Regions from separate parts of the Cellulosimicrobium sp. MI9406 genome, predicted to be linked through region 1. Evidence: predicted binding sites of a transcription regulator. Region 1 holds the regulator's gene; each other region holds the start of a gene.
The links. The regulator HrcA, encoded in region 1, represses chaperone genes, less so after heat shock. The targets are predictions, from matches to a motif close to TTNGCACTCGNNNNNNNCGAGTGCNAA.
Positions count from the first base shown of each region.

Region 2: the regulator HrcA is predicted to act here: its motif matches at 6,155-6,181, upstream of groL (chaperonin GroEL).
Region 3: the regulator HrcA is predicted to act here: its motif matches at 2,883-2,909, upstream of MT994_RS14970 (Hsp20/alpha crystallin family protein).

Region 1 is NZ_JALIZI010000002.1:501,863-509,714, forward strand. It holds gene MT994_RS05290 (HIT domain-containing protein) at 1-28, opposite strand, end outside; gene MT994_RS05295 (16S rRNA (uracil(1498)-N(3))-methyltransferase) at 25-837, opposite strand; gene dnaJ (molecular chaperone DnaJ) at 851-1,975, opposite strand; gene hrcA (heat-inducible transcriptional repressor HrcA) at 2,082-3,098, opposite strand; gene MT994_RS05310 (MFS transporter) at 3,178-4,641, opposite strand; gene MT994_RS05315 (DUF3097 domain-containing protein) at 4,797-5,660, shown strand; gene MT994_RS05320 (hypothetical protein) at 5,773-6,858, opposite strand; gene hemW (radical SAM family heme chaperone HemW) at 7,051-7,852, opposite strand, start outside.
Region 2 is NZ_JALIZI010000008.1:180,317-188,168, reverse strand. It holds gene MT994_RS16010 (SGNH/GDSL hydrolase family protein) at 1-543, opposite strand, end outside; gene MT994_RS16005 (uracil-DNA glycosylase) at 718-1,377, opposite strand; gene MT994_RS16000 (DUF3263 domain-containing protein) at 1,605-1,925, shown strand; gene MT994_RS15995 (LytR C-terminal domain-containing protein) at 2,005-2,652, shown strand; gene MT994_RS15990 (cold-shock protein) at 2,843-3,046, shown strand; gene MT994_RS15985 (NAD(P)/FAD-dependent oxidoreductase) at 3,066-4,571, shown strand; gene MT994_RS15980 (glycoside hydrolase family 15) at 4,618-6,078, opposite strand; gene groL (chaperonin GroEL) at 6,377-7,852, shown strand, end outside.
Region 3 is NZ_JALIZI010000007.1:291,639-299,490, forward strand. It holds gene MT994_RS14960 (VWA domain-containing protein) at 50-1,333, shown strand; gene MT994_RS14965 (FHA domain-containing protein) at 1,330-2,295, shown strand; gene MT994_RS14970 (Hsp20/alpha crystallin family protein) at 2,303-2,779, opposite strand; gene MT994_RS14975 (biotin transporter BioY) at 3,127-3,840, shown strand; gene MT994_RS14980 (class I adenylate-forming enzyme family protein) at 3,861-5,258, shown strand; gene MT994_RS14985 (thiolase family protein) at 5,255-6,466, shown strand; gene MT994_RS14990 (ABC transporter ATP-binding protein) at 6,571-7,251, shown strand; gene MT994_RS14995 (energy-coupling factor transporter transmembrane protein EcfT) at 7,248-7,847, shown strand.

The DNA of each region.
Region 1 (7,852 bases):
GGTCGGTGCGCAGGTCGGTGCTCGTCATGACCCCGAGGCTAGACCACGCGTCCCGGCCACGCCCCAGCGGCCGAGCCGCTCGGCGAGCAGCGCCACGGCCACCGGTCCGGCGGTCGACGTGCGCAGCACGTGGGGCCCCAGCCGCGCCGCGACCGCGCCGGCCTCCGTGAGGTCGGCGAGCTCGCGGTCGGAGATCCCGCCCTCCGGGCCGACGACGACGAGCACCTCGGGCGCGGGCGCGCCGTCCGTGGCCGGACCGGCGGGCAGCCCGACGTCGGCGAGCGGCGTCGTCGCCTCCTCGTGCAGGACGATCGCCCGACCGCCCGCCGCGACGACGTCGACGACCCGCGCCGCGAGGCCGCGCGAGTCGAGCGCGACCTCGACGCGGGGCAGGCGCGCGCGCCGGGCCTGCTTGGTCGCCGTGCGGACCGTCGCGAGCCACCGCGCGCGGGACTTCGCCGCGCGCTCGCCGCGCCACACGACGACGGAGCGCTCCGCCTGCCACGGCACGACCACGTCGACGCCGATCTCCGTCGCCGCCTCGATCGCCATCTCGTCGCGGTCACCCTTGGCGAGCGCCTGGACGAGCGTCACGACGACGTCCGGCGCCGGCTCGCGGTCCACCTCCTGCACGAGGAGCGTCACGCGGCCCGACTCGGCGTGCTCGACGACGCAGCGCAGCCGGAGCCCGTCACCGTCGACGACGTCGACGCGCTCGCCCGCGCCGCGCCGCTGCACGACGCCCGCGTGCCGGCCCTCCGCGCCGTCGAGCACGTACCGGTCGCCGGGCGCGACGCCGTCGGTCCCCGTCTCGGCGAGGAACACCGGAGCACTCATGCGCGCGCCCCGCTCAGCGGCCGGAGAGCTTGTCGCGCAGGCGCGAGAACACGCCCGGGTGCGCGGCGGCGAGCCGGGGCTCGGGCCGCTCCTCGCCGCGCAGCGCGGCGAGCGAGCGCAGGAGCTGCTCCTGCTCGGGGTCGAGGGCAGTGGGCACCTGGACCTCGATGTGGACGTTGAGGTCGCCGCGCCCGCTGCCGTGCAGGTGCCCGACGCCGAGGTTCTTCAGCGTGACGATCTGGTTCGGCTGCGTGCCGGGGCGCAGGTCGATCTCCTGGAGCCCGTCGAGCGTCTCCAGCTCGAGCACGGTGCCGAGGGCGGCCGCCGTCATCGGCACCTGGAGGGTGCAGTGCAGGTCGTCGCCGCGGCGCACGAACGTGTCGTGGTTGCGCTCGCGGATCTCGACGTACAGGTCGCCCGCGGGGCCGCCGGCCGGGCCGACCTCGCCCTGCGCGGTGAGCTTGATGCGCGTGCCCGTGTCGACGCCCGCCGGGACGTTGACCGTGATGCTGCGGCGGCTGCGCACGCGGCCCTCGCCCGAGCACTCCGCGCACGGCTCGGGGATGACGGTGCCGAAGCCCTGGCACGCGGCGCACGGCGCGCTCGTCATGACCTGGCCGAGGAACGAGCGCGCGACGCGCTGGACCGTGCCGCGGCCGTGGCACACCTCGCACGTGCGGGGCGAGGTGCCCGGGCGGCAGCAGGTGCCGCCGCACGTGCCGCACACGACCGCCGTGTCGACCTGGAGCTCGCGCTGCGCGCCGAACGTCGCCTCGGAGAGGTCGATGTCGAGCCGCACGAGCGCGTCCTGGCCGCGGCGGGCGCGCGGGATCGGGCCCTGCTGCGCCTGGGCGCCGCCGAAGAACGTCTCGAAGATGTCCTGGAAGCCGAACCCGCCGCCCATGGGGCCGCCGCCCCCGCCGCCGGGGGCGCTGGGGTCGACGCCGAGGTCGTACTGCTGGCGTTTCTCCGGGTTGGACAGCACCTCGTAGGCGCGCGCGACGTCCTTGAAGCGGTCGCCCGCCTCCTCGCCCGCGACGTCCGGGTGCAGCTCGCGCGCGAGCTTGCGGTACGCCTTCTTGATCTGGTCCTGGCTGGCGTCACGGGCCACGCCGAGGATCTCGTAGTAGTCGCTCACACGTCACTCTCTGCTGGTGCGGGTCGTGAGGCCGGCGCGGGGCCGGTCGGGAGGGGTCGGGGGTGGTCGTCGAGCGGGCCCGCCGCGGGCGGGGAGACCGCGGGGCTCACGTGCCGAGCACCCGTGACAGGTAGCGCGCGACCGCGCGCACCGCCGCGATGGTGCCGGGGTAGTCCATGCGGGTCGGCCCGATCGAGCCGACGAGCGCGACCGTGTCACCGTCGTTACCGTAACCGGTCGTCACGACGGAGGTCTCCGCGAGGCCCTCGAGCTGGGTCTCGCGACCGATCCGGACGCTCACGCCCGACTCGGCGGCCATCTCGGTGAGCAGCCCGAGCAGGACGACCTGCTCCTCGAGCGCCTCGAGGACGGGGCGCAGCGCGTGCTCGAACCGCATGCCCGCGCGCGCGAGGTTCGCCGTGCCCGCGAGGACGAGGCGCTCCTCGCTCTCCTCTGCGAGCGTCTGGGCGACGAGGTCGCCCACCGCGCGGACGAGCGGGGCGTCGTCGGGGTGGAAGCTCTCGGTCACGGCGGCGAGACCGGGCGCGAGGTCCGTGAGGCGCTTGCCCGCGGCCGCGGCGTTGAGCCGTGCGCGCACCTCGACGAGGGTCCCCTCGTCCGGCAGGCTCGCGACCTCGAGCGTGCGCTGCTCGACGCGGCCCGTGTCCGTGATGATGACGACCAGGAGGCGCGACTCGCCGACGGGCACGAGCTCGAGGTGGCGCAGGCCCGACCGGCTCAGCGAGGGGTACTGCACGACGGCGACCTGGCCGGTGAGCTGGGCGAGAAGGCGCCCGGCGCGCGCGATGACGTCGTCGAGGTCCACGCCCTCGGACAGGAAGGTCTCGATGGCGCGCTTCTCCGGCGCGGACAGCGGCTTGACGCCCGAGAGGCGGTCCACGAAGAGCCGGTAGCCCTTGTCCGTCGGGATCCGGCCCGCGGACGTGTGCGGCTGCGCGATGTACCCGGCGTCCTCGAGGGCCGCCATGTCGTTGCGGATCGTGGCGGGCGAGACGCCGAGGCTGTGGCGCTCGGTGAGCACGCGCGACCCCACGGGCTCGCGCGTGAGGACGTAGTCCTCGACGATGGCCCGCAGCACCTCGAGCCGGCGCTCCTCGCTCACGTCCACCTCCCGCGTGCCGCACCGTCGCCGCCCGGGCGGGCGTGCGGGCGTCGGCACTCTCGACCTCCGAGTGCCAATCCTACGCGTCCGCGCGGCCCGTCCGGCGGTCCTCCGCTCGTCGCGAACGCAGGTCGAGGAGGCCGACGACGAGCGCGACCGCGACGAGGCCGATCGTCACCAGGAGCGCCCGCCCGGTCGCGTCCGCGGCCGAGTCGCCGCTCGCGAGCCCGCCGTAGTAGACGGACAGGACCACGGAGATCCCGACGGCCGACCCGATGCGCTGGCCGAGCTGCAGCATGCTGCCCGCCACCCCGGCCCGGCTCACCGGCACCTCGGACAGCGTGAGCGTCTGGTTCGGCGCGATGACCGTCCCGCTGCCCGCGCCCGCGACGAGCAGCGCGACCGCGAGCGCCGGGCCGACGGCGCCCGGGTCGTTCCCGAGCGTGCGCACGACGACCTCCGCCGCGACCACCCCCACGAGCACGAGCACGACGCCGCCGACGACGAGCTCGCGGCCCCAGCGCGCGACCCAGCGGCCCGAGAACCACGCCGACACGCCCGACGCGACCGCGAACGGCGTGCCGACGAGCCCCGCCTGGAGCGGCGTGTACCCCAGCTCGTCCTGGAGGTAGAGCGTGACGACGAGGAAGATGCCCGTGAACCCGGCGAAGTACGCGAGGCCGAGCAGCGCGCCGTTGCGGAAGGACCCGAGCCCCACGACCTGGGGGTCGAGCACGGCCTCGCCCGTGCGCCGCTGGTAGCGCCGCTCCCACCCGACGGCGGCCACCACGGCGGCCGCGGCCGGCACGAGCCACCACCAGCGCGACGCGTCGTCGCCGCGGCCCGTCGTCGTGACGAACGGCATCATCACGCCCAGGGTCGCGGCGCCGAGCAGGCCCAGCCCGACGAGGTCGAGCCGGCGCGGCGCGCGCGCCGCGCCCGACCCGGTGCGCGGCGGCCCGGGCACGAGGCGCCACGCGAAGGGCAGGAGCACGGCGACGACGGGGATGTTCACGAGGAACACCCACCGCCACCCCGTCTCCGGGCCCGCCGCGGCGATGATGAGCCCGCCCAGCAGGGGCCCGAGCGCCGTCGAGACGCCGATGGTCGCGCCGAACATGCCGAACGCGCGCCCGCGCTCGTACCCGCGGAACTGCTGCTGGATGAGACCGACGACCTGCGGGTTGAGGACGCCTGCGCTCACGCCCTGGAGCAGGCGCGCGACGCCGAGCCACGTGTCGGTCGGCGCGAGCCCGGACGCGAGGCTCATGAGTGCGAAGCCCAGGAGGCCCGCGATGAAGAGCGGGCGCCGTGCGCCCGCGTCGCCCAGGCGCCCGGCGGGCACCAGCGCGAGCCCGAACGCGAGCGTGTAGCCGGCGACGACGAGCTGGAGCTGGGTCGGGCCCGCGTCGAGCGACGACTCGATCGACGGCAGGGCTACGTTGACGATCGACACGTCGAGCGTCGTGATGAAGCCCACCGCGAGGCAGACCGGCAGCACGCGCCAGCGGTTCGGGTCCGGCTCCGCGCGCTGCTGGCTCATCGGTCCGTGGTACCACCCCGCCCCGGGGGCGCGCGCGCCGGGAGCCGCCGTGCGCGGCCGGTCCGGGCGCCCGGGACCTTCCCGCGGGCGGCCGATCCGGCGACGCACGGGGCGATCTCGGTGGTGAGCGGCGGACGCTGGCCTAGGGTGACGCCGTGTCCTTCGACCGTTACGGCTCCGACGTCCTCGGCGGCACGCCCGCCCCCACCCACCACCGCGCGCGGCCCGTGTCGCGCCCGCAGCCCGCGGAGCGCGGCCTCGTCGTCGAGGAGGTGCAGACCGGGTGGGTCGGGGCCGTCGTCCGGGTCGAGAAGTCGGGCGGGATGCACGTCGTCGTGCTCGAGGACCGCGCGGGCCGGACCCGCACGTTCCCGCTCGGGCCGGGCTTCTGGGTCGACGGCGCGCCCGTCGAGCTCACCCCGCCCGTCACCTCCCGCGCCCCCGCCGCGCCGACGCGCACGGCCTCGGGCTCGCGGGCAGTCGTCGGGCAGCGGGCGCGCGTCGCGCGCGGGAGCCGCATCTGGGTCGAGGGCAAGCACGACGCCGAGCTCGTCGAGAAGGTGTGGGGCGACGACCTGCGCGTGGAGGGGGTCGTCGTCGAGCCGCTGCACGGCGTCGACGACCTCGCGGCGGCGCTCGCCGACTTCGGCCCGACGCCGCAGCGTCGCGTGGGCGTGCTCGTGGACCACCTCGTGCCCGGCAGCAAGGAGCGGCGGATCGCCGACGAGGCGCTGCGGCGCTCGCCCGCGGGCACGGTGCTCGTGCTCGGGCACCCGTACGTCGACGTCTGGCAGGCGGTGAAGCCGGCCCGGATCGGCCTCGAGCGATGGCCCGTGATCGAGCGCGGCACCGAGTGGAAGCGTGGGATCCTGCGCGAGCTCGGCTGGCCGGCGGAGAGCGCGGAGGACGTCGGCCGCGCGTGGCAGCGCATCCTCGGCACGGTCCGCACCTACGCCGACCTGGAGCCGTCGCTGCTCGGGCGCGTCGAGGAGCTCATCGACTTCGTCACCGCGCCCTGACCGGTCGCGGGCGCCCGGGACGCACCGCGCTCGAGACGCACCGCGCTCGTGACGCACCGTGCCCCGGCACCGACGGGCGGTACCGGGGCACGGCGACAGCGTCGGCCGGGTGTCAGGCGGCCGGCACGCCGCCCGTGAGACGGCGGTAGGCGTAGCCGACGGCGACGTAGCTCAGCGGGATCGTCACGAAGAGCCCGAGACCGCACGGGATCGCGCCGAGGATGTTGATCCCGACGAGGGCGAGCAGGAGCAGGAACACCTGCCCGAAGTTCTTCGCGACGAGCGAGAAGCTCGTGCGGATCGCCGTGATCGCGTCGACGCCCTGGTCGAGCGCGACGTAGTACACGAACGCCGAGAACAGCAGCATCGCGAGCCCGGGCAGGACGCACAGGACGAGCCCGATGCCGGACAGGATGCCGACGATGAGGGCGGCGAGCAGCACGTTGAGCACGTTGCCGATGCGGAAGAACGCGGCGACGTCGGGTCGACGCCCGTCCACCTCGTCGAGCGCGCCGCGCGTGAAGAACGCGGTGATGAGGTAGCCGATGGCGGTGCCGACGACCCCGAGCAGCACGCTCGTGAAGGTGAGGCCGCCGAGGGCCGCGAAGTTCGTGTCGGAGTAGTCGAACTGGTCCTGGAACTGGTCGAACCCGCCCGTGATCCAGCTCCACGCGATGTTGACGGCGAGGAAGATCAGCGCGACGAGGATCCACGGCCCCAGGTTCGACGTGACGCGGCGCCACCCGTAGGAGATCGCGTCGCCGACGCCGAACGCCGGGCCCGCGTAGCCGGGCTGGCCCCCGTACCCTCCGGCGGCACCCGGGTACGACCCGGGCGGCGGCGGGTACCCCCCGGCGGGCGGCGGGTACGCACCGGACGGGGGCGGGTACGCGCCCGGCGGGGGCGTCGCCGGTCCCCCGGCCGCGCCGTCCGGCGCACCGGCCGGGGCGCCGTAGGCACCCGGCGCCCCGTACGCGGGCGGGCCCGACGGCGGTGCGGCCGGGTCGTGCGGCGCTCCTCCGCCCGGGCCGTACGGCGAGGCGGGCGGGACGTCGCCCCCGGACGGGGCGGCGTCGGGCCGGCCGGATCCGGGACCGGCCGGTGGCGTGGCGTCCGGTCGCGGGCCGCCCGCGCCGTCGGCGGGGGTGTGCTCGTCGTCGCGGGGCGGCTCGCCGCCCGGGTTCGTGGGGTCGGTCATCGTGCACCTCGTTCCTCGTCGTCACGTGCTGCGGGCTGCACGCTCCGTCGACGTGCTGGGTCCACCTTGGCGGTTCACGGCCCGGACCGCGCGGCGAGCACCGCGGCCGTCGCACGGCGGCGGGCAGGGTGGTGCCGCCGAGGGCCTCGTCCTCGCGGGCCGCGCCCGGGTCGCGGTGGACCCGGGCCGACGTCACTCGTCCGTGATCGTCCGGACCACCGTGTCCGCGAGCAGCCGCCCTCGCAGGGTGAGCACGGCACGACCGGCGACCGCTGCGCGGCCGTCGAGCAGCCCGTTCGCGACGAGCCCGGCGACGGCGTGGCGTCCCTCCGAGGAGAGGACCGCGAGGTCGAGACCCTCGCGCAGCCGCACGCCGAGCATCGCCTGCTCGAGCCGGCCCTCCGTGCGCGTGAGGAGCTCGCGCCCCGCCGCGGGGCTCGTGCCCGCCTCGAGCAGCGCCGCGTACCGACGGGGGTGCTTCACGTTCCACCACCGCACGCCGACGCGGGCGTCCTCGGGCGACGCCCCCGCAGGCTCGGTACCGGCCGCCGCGACGTAGGAGTGCGCGCCGGGCCCGACCCCCCACCAGTCGTCACCGCGCCAGTACGCGAGGTTGTGGCGGCAGCGGTCCGCGTCGGTACGGGCCCAGTTGCTCACCTCGTACCAGGTGAGGCCCGCCGCCGTGAGCAGCTCGTCGGCGAGCTCGTACTTCGTGGCCTGGTCGTCCTCGCTCGGGAGCGCGACCTCCCCGCGCCGCACCTGGGCCGCCATCTTCGTCCCCGCCTCCACCACGAGCGCGTACGCGGACACGTGGTCGACCCCGGTCGCGAGCGCGGCCTCGAGGCTCGCCCGCCAGTCGTCGAGACTCTCCCCCGGCGTGCCGTAGATGAGGTCGAGCGAGACCTGGAGGCCGGCGTCGCGCGCCCAGCGCACGACGTCCGGGACGCGGCGCGGGTCGTGCGTGCGCTCGAGCGTCGCGAGCACGTGCGGCACG
Region 2 (7,852 bases), on a different contig from region 1:
CGCGCGCATGCCCCACAGGTCCAGCACGTACGCGCCCTGTCGGCGCGCGATCGACCAGATGTGGGCGTTGTACACGCCGACGCGCGGGCGCGTGAGGCCGACGAGCGGCGACTGCGAGGCGTCGAAGCCGGTCGCCATGAGCACGTCGATCCCCGCGCCGCGCAGGCGCGAGACAGCGTGCTCGAGGTTGCGCGCGAGGCGGTCGACGTCGGCGTTCGGCCGCAGGATGTCGTTGCCGCCGCCGATGACGCTCACGAGGTCCGGCCGGAGCTCGAGCGCCGCCGGCACCTGCTCCGTGAGGATCGAGCGCAGCTTGCGCCCGCGGATGGCGAGGTTCGCGTACCGCAGCGGGTCCTCGCCGGCGGCGACGCGCCGGGCCGCGAGGTGCTGGGCGAGGAGGTCGGCCCATCCTCGCTGGTGGTCCTCCTCGCCGGGGTACGGGTCCCACAGCCCCTCGGTGAACGAGTCGCCGATCGCGACGTAGCTCGTCCAGCGCGGAGCGGGGTCGTCGGGTCGGCGTGCGTCGGCGGTGTCACCGGCCAGGGGAGTGGTCGTCGGGTTCTGCGTCGTCACCCGCCCCATTCTGCTCCTGCGGGGCGGCGTGCCGTCGACCCGGCGATCCTGGCGGGTCGAGCAGGTGGTCCTGGCGCGTCACGCGGCGCGGACGAGCCAGGACCACCTGCTCGGCCGCGGGCCGGGGGCCGGGGCGGGCGGAGATCAGGTGGTGGGGAGGGTCCAGTCGACGGGGGCGGCGCCCTGGGCGACGAGGAGCTCGTTGACGCGCGAGAACGGGCGCGACCCGAAGAACCCGCGGCGCGCGGAGAGCGGGCTCGGGTGGGCGCTCGCGACGACGGGGGTGTCGCCGAGCATCGGGCGCAGGGTCGCGGCGTCGCGACCCCAGAGGATCGCGACGAGCGGGGCGTCGCGCGCGACGAGCGCGCGGATCGCCGCCTCGGTGACGGCCTCCCAGCCCTGGCCGCGGTGCGACCCGGGCTCGCCCGGCCGGACCGTGAGCACCCTGTTGAGGAGCATGACGCCCTGGTCGCTCCACGCGGACAGGTCGCCGTTCGCGGGGGTCGGGGCGCCGACGTCGTCCGCGAGCTCGGCGAAGATGTTCTGGAGCGAGCGGGGCACGGGGCGCACGTGCGGCTGCACGGAGAACGACAGCCCCATCGGGTGCCCGGGCGCGGGGTACGGGTCCTGCCCGACGACGAGCACCCGCACCTCGGCCAGGGGGCGCGAGAACGCGTTGAGGATGGCCGACGGCGCGGGGAGGTACTCCCGTCCGGCCGCCACCTCGGCGCGCAGGAAGTCGCCGAGCGCGTGCAGCTGCGGCTCGACGGGCGCGAGGGCCTCGGCCCAGTCGGGCGCCATGATGCTCGCGAGGGCCGGACGGGGGTCGGCCGTCGAGGCGGTCGCGACCGGGTCGACGGCGACGGGCTGGGCGGGTGCGCTCTCCACGGCCCCGAGCCTAACCGGCGTCCTCGGCACGTCCGCAGCGTGCGGCGAGGACGAATGACACGGGTGTGGTTCGTGCGTAGGCTGAGAGGCGGCCGCGCGCGGGAGTGCGCAGGTCCGGTGACGAGAGAGTGCAGGAGGGAACGATGAGCGAGGCGGCGTACGTGCTCGACGGACCCGACGCGGTCGGCGACCCGACCACCTCGGAGGCGCCGGCGTCGGGCCTGAGCGAGCGGGACCAGGAGATCCTGGCGTTCGAGCGGCAGTGGTGGAAGTACTCGGGCGCCAAGGAGCAGGCGGTGCGCGAGCTGTTCGACATGTCCGCGACGCGCTACTACCAGGTGCTCAACGCGCTCATCGACTCCCCGGCCGCGCTCGCGCACGACCCCATGCTCGTCAAGCGCCTGCGGCGGATGCGGTCCACCCGGCAGCGGGCGCGCACGGCGCGCCGGCTCGAGGGCCTCTGACCCGGGACGACGGGCACCGCGTGAAGTCCGGGCGAACAGGGCGTTTAGCCGAGAGCCCCGACCGGGCTACCCTGTCGCCGTGACGAAGAGCCGCTACCCCTACGCGCCCGACGAGTTCGACGCGCCCGCGCCGCAGGGTGCGCCCGTGGGGGTGCACCGCACGCCGCGCAGCGGGTGGAGCAAGACGTGGCCGTTCCTGCTGGTCGCCGTCGTCTTCGCCGGCCTCGCGTACGGGGGCGTCGCGCTGCTGTCCGACAACGGTGCCACGGAGGACCCGCCGCAGGCGCAGTCCACGGAGCCGCCGCCCGCGGAGGCCGAGGAGCCGCCCGCGGCGGAGGAGCCGCCCGCGACCGAGGAGCCCCCTGCTGCGGAGGAGCCGCCCGCGACCGAGGAGACGCCCGAGACCCCGGACCTCGCGACGCTCATGGCGGCGGCCGACCCGTCGGCGAGCGTGCGCGTCCTGAACGCCAGCGGCATCGGCGGTGAAGCGGGCAAGGGGCGCGACGCGCTGACGGACCAGGGCTTCACGAACGTCGAGGCGGCCGACTACGAGGGTGATCCCGACGCCGTCTCGGTGACCTCGGTCTGGTACGCGGGTGACCGCGCTGACAGCGCAGCCGCAGTCGCCGCGATCCTCGGCATCCCCGCGGAGCAGGTGAGTCAGCAGACGCTGCGCTCCGGCGACGTCGTCGTCATCGTCAAGTCGGAGCTCGCCCCGGTCGGCTGACGGTTCGTCCGCCCGGTCCGGCGGAGCTTCCGCGATCCGAGGGCAGCACCCGCGTGACCTGCTCGTTCGGCCCGGAGTCCGAGAATCGCGACCTGCTGTTCGACCTTCCGTGCACGCCGCCTGCGGGCTAGGCTCGGGCTACCACGGGGCGGCGGTCGCCTCGCGGGCGACGATGCACGAGGAGACGTACATGGCTCAGGGGACCGTGAAGTGGTTCAACGCCGAGAAGGGCTACGGGTTCATCACGCCCGCAGCGGGTGGGCAGGACCTCTTCGTGCACTTCAGCGCGATCCAGACGGACGGCTACCGCACGCTCGACGAGGGCCAGGAGGTCGAGTTCGAGCTCGGCCAGGGCAGCAAGGGCCCGCAGGCCGAGCAGGTGCGGCCGCTCTGAGCCCGGCTCCGAGGGTCGCGTGACGGAGGATCTCGACGCCGTCGTCGTCGGTTCGGGCCCCAACGGCCTGGCCGCCGCCGTGACCCTCGCACGCGCCGGTCTCTCCGTGCGCGTGCTGGAGGCGCAGCCGACGTCGGGCGGCGGGGCCCGCACGCTCGACCTCGGGCTGGCCGACGGCGTCGTGCACGACGTGTGCTCGGCGGTGCACCCGATGGCGTGGGCCTCGCCGTTCTTCGAGGCGTTCGACCTCGGCGCGCGCGGCGTGGAGCTGCTCGCGCCGGAGGTCTCGTACGCCCACCCCCTCGACGGGGGTCGTGCGGGCGTGGCCTATCACGACCTCGAGCGCACGGTCGAGCGGCTCGGGGTCGACGGCGCCGCCTGGCGCGCCTTGCTCGGCCCGCTCGCCGAGGGGTGGCGCGACGTCGTCGCGGTCGCTCTCGGTGACAAGCGCTCGGTGCCGGGGCGCGTGCTCACGCCGAGCGGCGCCGGTGTGACGGCCCGGTTCGGCGCGGCGGTGCTGGAGCAGGGGAGCCCCGCGTGGACGCGGCGCTTCCGCACCGACGAGGCCGGCGCGCTCCTCACGGGCGTCGCGGCGCACGCCATCTCGCGCCTCCCGTCGCTCGCCGCGGCCGGGACGGCGGTGCTGCTGGCCTCGCTCGGCCACGCTCCGGGCGGCTGGCCGCTGCCCCGCGGCGGCTCCGGCGCGATCGTCGCCGCGCTCGAGGACGACCTGCGCGCCCACGGCGGCGACGTCGTCACGGGCCACCGGGTCGGCTCGTTCGCCGACCTGCCGCGGGCCCGTGCCTACGTGTTCGACACGACGCCGCGCGTCGTCGCCGACGTGTTCGCGGACCGGCTCCCGCCGCGTGCGGAGGATGCGCTGCGCCGGTTCCGGCACGGCGACGCCGCCGCGAAGGTCGACCTCGTGCTCTCCGGGCCCGTGCCCTGGGCCGACCCGGAGGTGGGGCGCGCGGGGACCGTGCACCTCGGCGGGACGCGCGCCGAGATGGCGCGCAGCGAGGCCGACGTCGCGGCTGGTCGCCACGCCGCCCGGCCCGTGGTGCTCGTGAGCGACCCGACCGTCGTCGACCCCGGGCGCGGGGCGGGCGGGCTGCGCCCGCTGTGGACCTACGCGCACGTGCCCGCGGGGTCGACGCGCGACGTGACGGAGGACGTCGTCGCGCAGGTCGAGCGGTTCGCGCCGGGCTTCCGGGACGTCGTCGTGGCGTCGCGCTGCGTGCCCGCGGCGGAGATGGCGGCGCACGACGAGAGCTACGTGGGCGGCGACATCGCGGGCGGCGCCGTGAGCATGTGGCAGATGGTCGCGCGGCCCACGCCCCGGTTCGACCCCTACGCCGTCGGGCTGGAGGGCGTCTACCTGTGCTCGGCGTCGACGCCGCCCGGGCCGGGCGTGCACGGCCTCGGGGGCTGGTACGCCGCGCAACGGGTGCTGCGGCGCGAGTTCGACGTGCGTGACGCGCCCGACCTGGGGCCCGTCGCGACGAGCGGCGCGACCACCCGGTAGCCCCGGCGCGCCGGCCGCAGCGGACCGGGAGAGCCCAGGAGGAGCGTCAGCCCGCGCCGCCCGGCGTGCCCTGGGCGCCGAGCTCCACGAGCGCGAGCACGACGAGCGCGGAGCTCCACGACAGCGGCGCGACGGCGGCGGGCGAGCCGTCGGCGAGGACCTTCTCCGGGATGGCCCCGGACGCGGTGCGGTGGTCGTCGACCCAGCGGAGCCACTCCTCGGCGTCGGCGCGGTCCTCGGGGTCGGACGACGACGCCGCCGCCAGCGCGTACAGCGTGGTCTGGGGTGTCCACGAGATGCCGTCGGCCCGCCAGCCCGCGCCCGGCGCGAGCCCGCCGGCCGGGCGCAGCATCTCGCGCACGGACGTGCGCCAGGCCTCGTCCGCGCCGGCGAGGGGCTCCGGCTGGAAGGGCGGCAGCACGAACGCCGTCGAGGCGTCGCGCGCGCCGCCGGTGACGTGGCGCGGGTAGCCCTGGGACCCGAACGAGCGCTCGACCGCCATGCGCAGGCGGGCGGCAGCGAGGGTCGCCTCGTGCGCGCGCGGCGCCTCGCCCGCGGCCGCGTACACGTCCGCCGCGGCCTCCAGGCCCGCGAGCAGGGGACCGGCGGTCCCGAGCGTGAGAGACGTGGGCTCGACCTCCCAGTAGTCGCTCGACGGCGGCGGCAGCGGGTCCTCGCCGTCGACGAGCTCGAGTGCGTGGTCCGTCGCGGCGTCGACCAGCGGGCGCAGCTCGGCGGCCACCTCGGCGCGGTCCGCGGCGGGCGTCTCCTCCAGCACGACGTCCGCGGCCCACAGGGCCCAGCCGACGCCGTCGGACTGGATGCCCCGGTCGTCCGGGACGCCCGACCCGTCGGGGAGGTAGCGCGCGTGGAACGAGCCGTCGTCCTCCTGGACCCGGGCGAGGAAGCCGAGGACGGCGCGCGCGTCGTCGACGTGACCGGTGCGTGCGAACGCCGCCGCGGTGAACGACGCGTCGCGCGGCCACACGTAGCGCCACTTGGGCGACGGCGCGGCGAGGGCGGCGCCGTCGTCGAGCGTGAGGGCGCGCAGGTCGAGCAGGGCCGCCTCGCCGAGCGCGGCGAACGGGCCGCCCGCACCCGGTACGACGCCGGACGCGAGCCAGGCCCGCGACGCGGTGGCGGTCTGGTGGGCGAGACCGGGGTCGAGGAGCGCCGTCGCGTCGAGGCGCGCCCCGGCGACCTGCGCGAGCCGGTCCGCCTCGCCGTCCGCGGGGTCGACGCCCGCGGCGAGCGCGCCGGGGTCGAGCGCCGCCGGGTCGAGCACGCGGCTGCCCTCGAGGTACGTCGCGCCGACGCCGGGCGCGAGGCGCAGCACCGCGGGGCCGCCGTCGGGCCCGGTCGTCACCGCGACGCCGTCCTGGTAGAGGTCGATGTGCTCGCCCGAGGGCGCCGCGACCGCGGTCGCGGCGGTCAGACCGAGGGCAGGGACCAGCACGAAGCCGGCCAGGGCTGCGAGGGGGCGCCACGACGGTGTTGCGCGGATCACACCGCGCATCCTAGAGCGAGCCGCGCGGTGCGCGGTTTCGCCCCTCGCGATACGCGGCGGCGTGGCGCGCCGCTGTCTTGCACTCGCACCGTGCGAGTGCCAATAATGGCGTTAGCACTCTCGTCACGAGAGTGACAGAAGTGACCAGCGCAGGCAGCCGCTCACGCGGCTGCGGCGCAACCCACCAGGTCGACAGGTGAGGCCCGCCCTGGCGGCGTGACATGAACGCCGCCGTCGTGGGCCGTCCGTCGCGGGCGCCGGCCGACCGCCATACGCCACCAGCGGAGGATCATTCCCCATGGCCAAGATCATCGCCTTCGACGAGGAGGCTCGTCGGAGCATGGAGCGCGGGCTCAACACGCTCGCCGACACCGTCAAGGTCACCCTCGGCCCCAAGGGCCGCAACGTCGTGCTCGACAAGAAGTGGGGCGCGCCGACCATCACGAACGACGGCGTCTCCATCGCCAAGGAGATCGAGCTCGAGGACCCGTACGAGAAGATCGGTGCGGAGCTCGTCAAGGAGGTCGCCAAGAAGACCGACGACGTCGCGGGTGACGGCACGACCACCGCGACCGTGCTCGCCCAGGCGCTCGTGCGCGAGGGCCTGCGCGTCGTCGCGGCCGGCGCCAACCCGATCGCCGTCAAGCGCGGCATCGAGAAGGCCGTCGACGCGGTGACGGAGCAGCTGCTCAACGCCGCGAAGGACATCGAGACCAAGGAGGAGATCGCCGCCACGGCCGCCATCTCCGCCGGCGACCCCGCGATCGGCGAGCTCATCGCCGAGGCCCTCGACAAGGTGGGCAAGGAGGGCGTCATCACGGTCGAGGAGTCGAACACGTTCGGCCTCGAGCTCGAGCTCACCGAGGGCATGCGCTTCGACAAGGGCTTCCTCGCGCGCTACTTCGAGACGGACCCCGAGCGCCAGGAGGCCGTGCTCGAGGACCCGTACGTCCTCATCGTCGAGTCCAAGATCTCGAACGTGAAGGACCTGCTCCCGGTCCTCGACCAGGTCATGAAGGCCGGCCGCTCGCTCCTCATCATCGCCGAGGACGTCGAGGGCGAGGCGCTCGCGACCCTGGTGCTCAACAAGATCCGTGGCACGTTCAAGTCCGTCGCCGTCAAGGCCCCGGGCTTCGGCGACCGCCGCAAGGCCATGCTCCAGGACATCGCGATCCTCACCGGCGGCCAGGTCATCACCGAGACGGTGGGCCTCAAGCTCGAGAACGCGACGCTGGACCTGCTCGGCCAGGCGCGCAAGGTCGTCGTCACGAAGGACGAGACCACGATCGTCGAGGGCGCGGGCGACGCCGACCTGATCCAGGGTCGCGTCAACCAGATCCGTGGCGAGATCGAGAAGTCGGACTCCGACTACGACCGCGAGAAGCTCCAGGAGCGCCTCGCGAAGCTCGCCGGCGGCGTGGCCGTCATCAAGGCGGGTGCCGCGACGGAGGTCGAGCTCAAGGAGCGCAAGCACCGCATCGAGGACGCCGTCCGCAACGCGAAGGCTGCCGTCGAGGAGGGCATCGTCGCCGGTGGTGGCGTCGCGCTCATCCAGGCCGGTGCCGTGGCGTTCGAGAAGCTCGAGCTCGAGGGCGACGAGGCGACCGGTGCGCAGATCGTGCGCGCCGCGATCGACGCCCCGCTCAAGCAGATCGCGGTCAACGCGGGCCTCGAGGGTGGCGTCGTGGCGGAGAAGGTGCGCAACCTCCCGTCGGGCCAGGGCCTCAACGCCGCGACCGGTGTGTACGAGGACCTCCTCGCCGCCGGCGTGAAC
Region 3 (7,852 bases), on a different contig from region 1:
CGACGACCCGATAGCCTGCACGAACACCCGCACCACCGAAGGAGCCCCCATGGCCGAGTTCGCCGCCGAGGTCTACCAGAACGAGTTCCTGTCCGAGGGCGCGACGGACGTCCACGCGATCGTCACCGTGACGTGCCGCGGCGCCGGGAGCGCGGGGAGCGCCGGCGGCGCGGGCGGGGTGGCCGAGATCATCATGGTCGACACGTCGGGGTCGATGTCGGGGCGCAACATCGAGGCCGCGAAGCACGCCGCCCAGGTCGCGGTCGACCAGATCCTCGACGGCACGTGGTTCGCGATCGTCGGCGGCAGCCACGTCGCGAACCGTGCGTTCCCCTACCCGAACGCCCGCATGGCCATGGTCCAGATGGAGCCGGGCGCGCGGGCCGAGGCGAAGCGCGCGATCTCGATGCTCACGCCCGGCGGCGGCACGGCGATGAGCACGTGGCTGCGCCTCGCGGACCAGCTCTTCGCCACGGTGCCGCAGGCGACGCAGCGGCACGCGATCCTGCTCACCGACGGCAAGAACGAGTCGGAGCCCCGCGCCAACCTCTCGGCCGCGGTCCGGGACGTCACGGGCCACTTCCAGTGCGACGCGCGCGGCGTCGGCTCGCGCTGGCAGGTCGACGAGCTGCGCGAGATCTCCACCGCGCTGCTCGGCACGGTGGACCTCATCGCGGACCCGAACGAGATCGCCGCCGACTTCGAGAAGCTCATGCAGGCGTCGATGGCGCGCGGCGTCGCCTCGGCCGACCTGCGCGTGTGGGCCCCGCAGGGCTCGCAGGTGCTGTTCGTGCGCCAGGTCGCCCCGACCGTCGAGGACCTCACGCACCGCCGGGCCGAGGTCAACCCGCTCACGGGCGCGTACCCGACCGGGTCGTGGGGCGACGAGTCGCGCGACTACCACGTCGCGGTGCGCGTGGCCTCGAAGCCCGTCGGCTCCGAGCAGCTCGCGGCGCGCGTCCAGCTCGCCGTGAACGGCGAGGTCGTGTCCTCGGGCCTGGTCAAGGCGAAGTGGTCCGACGACGAGTCGCTCACCACGCGCATCAACCCCGAGGTCGCGCACTACACCGGCCAGACCGAGCTCGCCGCGGCGATCCAGGAGGGCCTCGCGGCCAAGGCGTCGGGCGACGAGGCGACGGCGACCGTCAAGCTCGGCCGCGCCGTCCAGCTCGCGCAGCAGACGGGGAACGAGGAGGCGACGTCGCGCCTGCGCAAGGTCGTCGAGATCGACGACGAGGAGCACGGCACCGTGCGGCTCAAGCGCAACACCTCGACGCTCGACGAGATGGCGCTCGACACCGCCTCGACGAAGACGACGCGGGTGCGTCGGTGAGCGCCGTCGTCTGCCCCAACGGGCACCCCTCGGAGTCGACCGACTACTGCGACGTGTGCGGCGAGCCCATCGCCGCGGCGTCGGCACCCGCGACGCCCGCGGCGGGCGCGGCGTCCCCTGCTCCGGGCGGGGCCTCCGCACCGGCGCAGGCCCTCGAGTGCCCGAACTGCGGCTCGCCCGCTCCTGCCGGCGCGCTGTTCTGCGAGAACTGCGGCTACGACTTCACCACCGGCGCCCTGCCCGACCCGGTGGAGCCTGCGTCGGCGCTCTCGCTCGACCCGCCGTCGCGCCCCACGCCGGCCACCCCGGCCGCACCCGCCGCTGCCCCGGCCGCACCGGAGGCGGGCCTCGCGTCGGGCGTGACGCCGCCCCCGCTCCCGGCTCCGGCCGCGTCCCCCGCGTCCGCGGCCACCCCGCCGCCGGGCGCCTCCGCACCGATCGAGGCTCCGGCGTCGACCCCGGTCCCCCGGACCGCCGCGGGTGCGCAGCCCACCGGTGCGCCCGCGGACCCGGCCGCGCCGTCGGGCGCGCACCTGCCGACGCCGCCCGTGCCCGGGCCGGACCAGTGGGTCGTCGAGATCTGGATCGACCCGGACTGGTACGCGGCCCAGCAGCCCGAGGACCCCATGCCGTCGGCGGGCCTGCCGGGGCTCGTCGTGCTGCGCGAGCGCAGCGTGCTCGTGGGGCGCCCGTCGGTCTCGCGCGGCATCCACCCGCAGGTCGACTGCGGCGCGGACACCGGCGTCTCGCGACGGCACTGCCAGCTCAGCACGGACGGGCAGCGCTGGTGGGTCGAGGACCTGCAGTCCTCGAACGGCACCTACGTGAGCCCCGCGGGCGAACCGCTCCCGACGGACCCGATCCCCGCCGGCCAGCGACGCGAGCTGGCCGACGGGGACCGCGTGTACCTCGGGGCGTGGACGCGCCTCGTCGTCCGCAAGGCGCTCCCGGGCGAGGCGTGAGCCCGGCTCAGCCCTCCGACGTCTGAGGCTCGGCCTCGGCCGTGATCTGGGTCGCCGCGCCGCCCGCGCGGTGCGCGACCTCGATCCGGCGGGGCCGGGCCTCCTCGGCCACCGGGATCGTCAGCGTCAGCACGCCGTCCTCGTACGACGCCGTGATCTTGTCGAGCGCCAGGCCGCGCCCCACCGTGAGCTGGCGCGCGTACGTGCCGGACGGCCGCTCGCGGGCGAGCCACTGGACGTCCGGGTCGGTCCGGGGGCTGCGCTCGGCGCGGATGGTCAGCGTGCGGTCCTCGACGGACACGTCGATCGTGCCCGGGTCGACGCCCGGGAGGTCCATCGTCAGCACGTAGTGGTCCCCGGCGCGGAACAGGTCGAGCGGCATGCCGCCCGAGGCCGCCGAGGCGGCGGTCGCGCGGGCGCCGGACGCGAGCTGGCCGACCAGACGGTCCATCGCGTCGAAGGTGCTCGTGAAGGGGTCGGTCATCGCAGCCACACCTCTCACCTCCTCGTCGCACGGTCCCGGACGGTCCGGGACCGGTCGGTGCTCCCGCGAGGCAGGCACCCCGCGGGCGGCTACAGCTCCTGTTTTAGCACTCTCACCTCGAGAGTGCCAAGAGGTGCGACGAGCCGTGTCGCCCGGCCGGACAGGCCGGGTTGTGCTGCTCCCACACCGACCCCGCGCCCGCGCCCCGGCGCGGTTGGAGGATCCCTCCAACGCCTTGTGCGATCCGTGCACGGCGGGCCGCGGAGGTGGTCGCGAGCGCCGTCGCCCGACGACCGCCGTCCCGGCCAGAGTGGACACGCCCGACCACCGACAGCAGGGAGCCCGCGATGACCGACGCCCGCACGGAGACGCCCGCCGCCACCCCGTCCGCCACGGCGCCCACCGCCCCGGAGGTGCTGCGCGACGCACCCCCGGACGCGCTCGACCGTCGCCGCGGCCGGTTCGCGCTCGACGCCGGCGACGCCGCGCGGGTCGCGACGTTCGCCGCGCTCCTGGCCGCGCTCGGCCTGCCCGGCTCGATCGCGCTGTTCGGCAACGCGGTGCCCGTGACGCTCCAGACGCTCGGCGTCATGCTCGCGGGGGCGATCCTCGGCGCGTGGCGCGGCTCGCTCGCCGTCGCGACGTTCCTCGCGCTCGCCGCGGCCGGGCTCCCCGTCCTCGCGGGCGGGCGCGGCGGGCTCGGGGCGTTCGTCGGGCCGTCCGCGGGCTACCTCGTCGGGTTCCTCGCCGGCGCGGCCGTCGTCGGCCTGCTCGTCGACCGGCTCCGGCGCGTCACCTTCGCGCGCGTGCTCGTCGCGTGCGTCGTCGGCGGGATCGCGATCGTCTACGCCGTCGGCATCCCGGTGCAGGCGCTCGTCACGGGCGTGCCGCTGCCCACGACCGCGCAGTTCTCGCTCGCGTTCCTGCCCGGCGACCTGCTCAAGGCGCTCGCCGCCGCCGCGATCACGGTGGGCGTCGTGCGGGCCTACCCCGCGGCCCGTCCGGTCGGGCGCACCGGACGCGTCGACCGTGCCGCGGCCGACGGCCGCCCCGCCTCCTGAACACCTGCGAGAGTGTCCGCGTGCCCGTCGCCCACGAGGTCCTGACGCACGCCGCCGACCCGGCGGTGCGCGACCGTCCCGCCCTGCGCACGCCCGAGCGGTCGCGCACCTACGCCGCGCTCGCCGCGGACGTGCGCGCGGGCGCGACGCACCTGCGCGCGTCGGGTACGCGACCGGGCGACCTCGTCGCCGTGTCGCTGCCGGACCCGCTCGACCTGCTCACGGCGATGCTGGCCGTCGACCACCTGGGCGCGACGCCGCTCGTGTGCGACGCCGCCTGGCCGCGCGCCCACCGCGCCGAGGTGCTGCGCACGCTCGCGCCGCGCACGTTCGTCGAGGTGCCGCTCCCACGCGGGACCGGCACCGCCGACGGCGCGGAGCCCGCGCCGTCGCACGTCCCCGGTCCCGACGACCTCGCGTGGGCGGGGTTCTCGTCCGGGAGCACCGGCCGCCCGCGCGCGGTCGTGCGCACGCGCGCGTCGTGGGCGGGGTCGTTCGACGCGGTCACCCGTCTCCTCGGGCTGCGACCCACCGACGCCGTCCTCGTCCCCGGCCCGCTCGCGTCGTCGCTGTACTGCTTCGCCGCCGTGCACACGCTCGCAGTCGGGGCGTGCGCCGTCCTCACGCGCACCCCGGCCGCGACGACGGCGGCGCTCGCGACGAGCGACATCGTGCACCTCGTGCCGCAGGTCCTCGACGACGTGCTCGACGCCGTCGCCGCGGGCGCGCCGTCCCGGCTGCGGCACGCGGTCGTCGGCGGGGCGTCGCTCGCGCGGGGGGCGCGGGAACGGGCGCGGGGCCTCGGCGTCGACGTGCTCGCGTACTACGGCGCCGTCGAGCTGTCGTTCGTCGCCTACGACCCCGACGGGTCCGGGATGCGCGCGTTCCCCGGCGTGGACCTGGCGGTCCGCCCCCTGCCGTCGGCGAGCGTCGGCGAGGTGTGGGTGCGCTCGCCGTGGGTGTCGCGCGGCTACCTCGCGCGCGCCACGGGACCGCTGCGGCGCGACGGCGCGTGGCACACCGTCGGGGACCTCGCCGACCCGGGGCCGGAGCCGCTCGTGCTGCGCGGCCGGGGCGACGGCGCGATCCTCTCGGGCGGCTCGACGGTCGTGCCCGAGGACGTCGAGGTCGTGCTGCGGGCCGTGCCCGGGGTGCGCGACGTCGTCGTGCTCGGGACGGCGCACCGGCGCCTCGGGGCGGTCGTGACGGCCGTCGTGGAGTGCGACGACCGGTCGGGGCTGCGTGCGCACCTCGAGCGGGTCGCCCGCGCGGCGCTCGCGCCGGCCCAGCGACCGCGGCGCTGGTACGGCACGCGCGCGCTGCCACGGACGCCGTCGGGCAAGCCCGCGCGCGGCGCGGTGAGCGAGGCCCTCGACGGGACGGACCTCGCGCGGTCGGGCCTGGAGCCGCTGCGGTGACCCGGCGGATGTTCGGGGCGACGAACGGCGCGCCCGACGCGACGCCCGTGGTGGTCGCCGCGCGCCGCACGTGGGTCGGCACGGCGGGCCACGGGCACCGGGCGCTCACCGAGGTGGACCTCGCGGCCGCGGCGCTGCGCGCGACCCTCGACGACGCGCGGGCGCACGGCGTCGACGGTGACGTCGCGGACGTCGTGCTCGGGTGCTGCACGGGCCCCGGCGGGGACGTCGCGCGCGTCGCGGCGCTCGCCGCGGGAGCGGGCGTCGGCGTGCCCGGCCTCACGGTCGACCGGCAGTGCGCGTCGGGCCTCGCGGCCGTGCTCGTCGCGGCGCAGCAGGTCCGCGCGGGCGAGGCGGCGCTCGTCCTCGCGGGCGGCACCGAGAGTGCGACGCGCTCGCCCGCGCGGGCCCACCGCACGCCCTGGGGCGACGTCCCGTACGCGCGCGCGGCGTTCGCGCCCGTGCCGTGGGCCGACCCGGGGATGGGCGCGGCGGCCGACGAGCTCGCGCGGCGCCGCGGCGTGACCCGCGAGCGCCAGGAGGCGTACGCGGTGCGCAGCCACGCGCGCGCCCGCGCGGCGCACGACGCCGGCCGGTTCGCCGCCGAGACCGTGCGCGTCGGCCCGCCGGGCCGTGCCCTGGAGCGCGACGAGCGCGCGCGCCGCCTCGACCCGGCCGTCGTCGCACGCCTCTCCCCCGCGTTCGCCCCCGACGGGACCGTCACGGCGGCGACGTCGAGCCCGGTGAGCGACGGCGCCGCGGTCGTCGCGGTGGTTCCCGAGGCGGTGCGCCGCGACCTGGGCCTCGCGGGCCTGCGGGTCGTCGCGTCGGCCACCGTGGGCTGCGACCCGGCGCTGCCCGGGTGGGGCCCGGTGCCCGCGGTGCGCGCCGTGCTCGACCGCGCCGGCGCGCGGCTCGACGACCTCGCGGCGGTCGAGGTCGTCGAGGCGTTCGCGGCCCAGGTGCTCGCGGTCACCGGCGCGCTCGGCCTCGACCCGCTGGGCGACCCGGTGGACGACGCCCGGGTGTGCGCCGACGGCGGCGCCCTCGCGCTGGGCCACCCGTGGGGCGCGAGCGGCGCGGTGGCCGTGGTCCGGCTGTTCTCCCGGCTCGTGCGCGGGGGCGCGCGGGCCGGGACGCTCGGGCTCGCGACGGCGGCCGTCGGCGGCGGCCAGGGCGTCGCGGTGCTCGTGGAGGTGACACGGTGATCGCGCGCACGGCGCGCGCCGTGCGGGGGCGACGACGGGACCGCCCGGCCGACGCCGCGCCGCCCGCACCGGAGGCCCCCATCGAGGACGACGCCGGGGGGTGCGTGGTGCGGCTCGAGGACGTGCACGTGCGGCTCGGCGAACGCGACGTCCTGCGCGGCGTGAGCCTCGAGCTGCGCGAGCACCGGGTCGGCGTGATCGGGGCGAACGGCTCGGGCAAGAGCACCCTGGCCCGCCTGCTCAACGGGCTCGTCGTGCCCACGGCGGGGCGCGTGCTCGTCGACGGCCTCGACACGCGCCGCCAGGGCGCGGCGGTGCGCCGGCGCGTGGGGTTCGTGTTCACCGACCCGGACGCGCAGATCGTCATGCCGACCGTGGCGGAGGACGTCGCGTACTCGCTGCGCGGCGTCCCCGCGGACGAGCGCGCCGCGGTCGTGCGGCGCGCCCTCGCCGCGCGCGGCCTCGCCGAGCACGCCGACCATCCCGCGCACCTGCTCTCGGGCGGGCAGAAGCAGCTCCTCGCGCTCACCTCCGTGCTCGCGGCGGGACCGCGCCTGGTCGTGGCCGACGAGCCGACCACGCTCCTCGACCTGCGCAACACGCGCCGCGTCGCCGCCGAGCTCGCGTCCCTCCCCCAGCAGGTCGTGCTCGTCTCGCACGACCTCGCGCTCATGGACGCGATGGACCGCGTGCTCGTGGTCGACGGCGGGCGGGTCGTCGCGGACGACGCGCCGGGCCCGGCCGTCGCGCACTACCGGCGCCTGGTCGACGCGAGGCCGGGATGACGCCGGGCGGCTACCGGCCGGGGACCTCGGTGCTGCACCGCCTCCCGGCCGGGGCGAAGCTCGTCGGCCTCGCGACGGCGTCGGGCGCGGTGCTGCTCGTGTCGTCACCGGTCGCGGTGGGGGTCGTGGTCGTCGTGGTCGCGACGCTCTACGCGCTCGCGGGAGTGGGGGCCCGCGCGGCGTGGGAGCAGGTCCGACCGCTGCGGCTCGTCGTGCCGGTCCTCCTCGCGGTGCAGTGGTTCGCGCTCGGTCCCGCCGCCGCGGTGGTCCTCACGACCCGCCTCGTGGCGCTCGTCGCGCTCGCGGGCCTCGTGCTGCTCACGACCCGCACGGCCGCCGTGCTCGCGGCGATCGAGCGCGGGCTGCGCCCGCTCGGCCGCGTGGGGGTCGACGTCGGCCGGTTCGCGCTCGTCCTCTCGCTCGCCGTGCGCTCCGTCCCGGTGGTCGCGGCGCTCGCGCAGCGCGTGCGGGACGCGTGCCGCGCGCGCGGCCGGGAGCACGACGTCCGGGCCTTCGCCGTCCCGCTCGTCGTGGGCGCCCTGCGCCAGGCGGACGCGCTCGGCGACGCGCTGCGCGCCCGCGGCCTCGACGACTGAGGCCG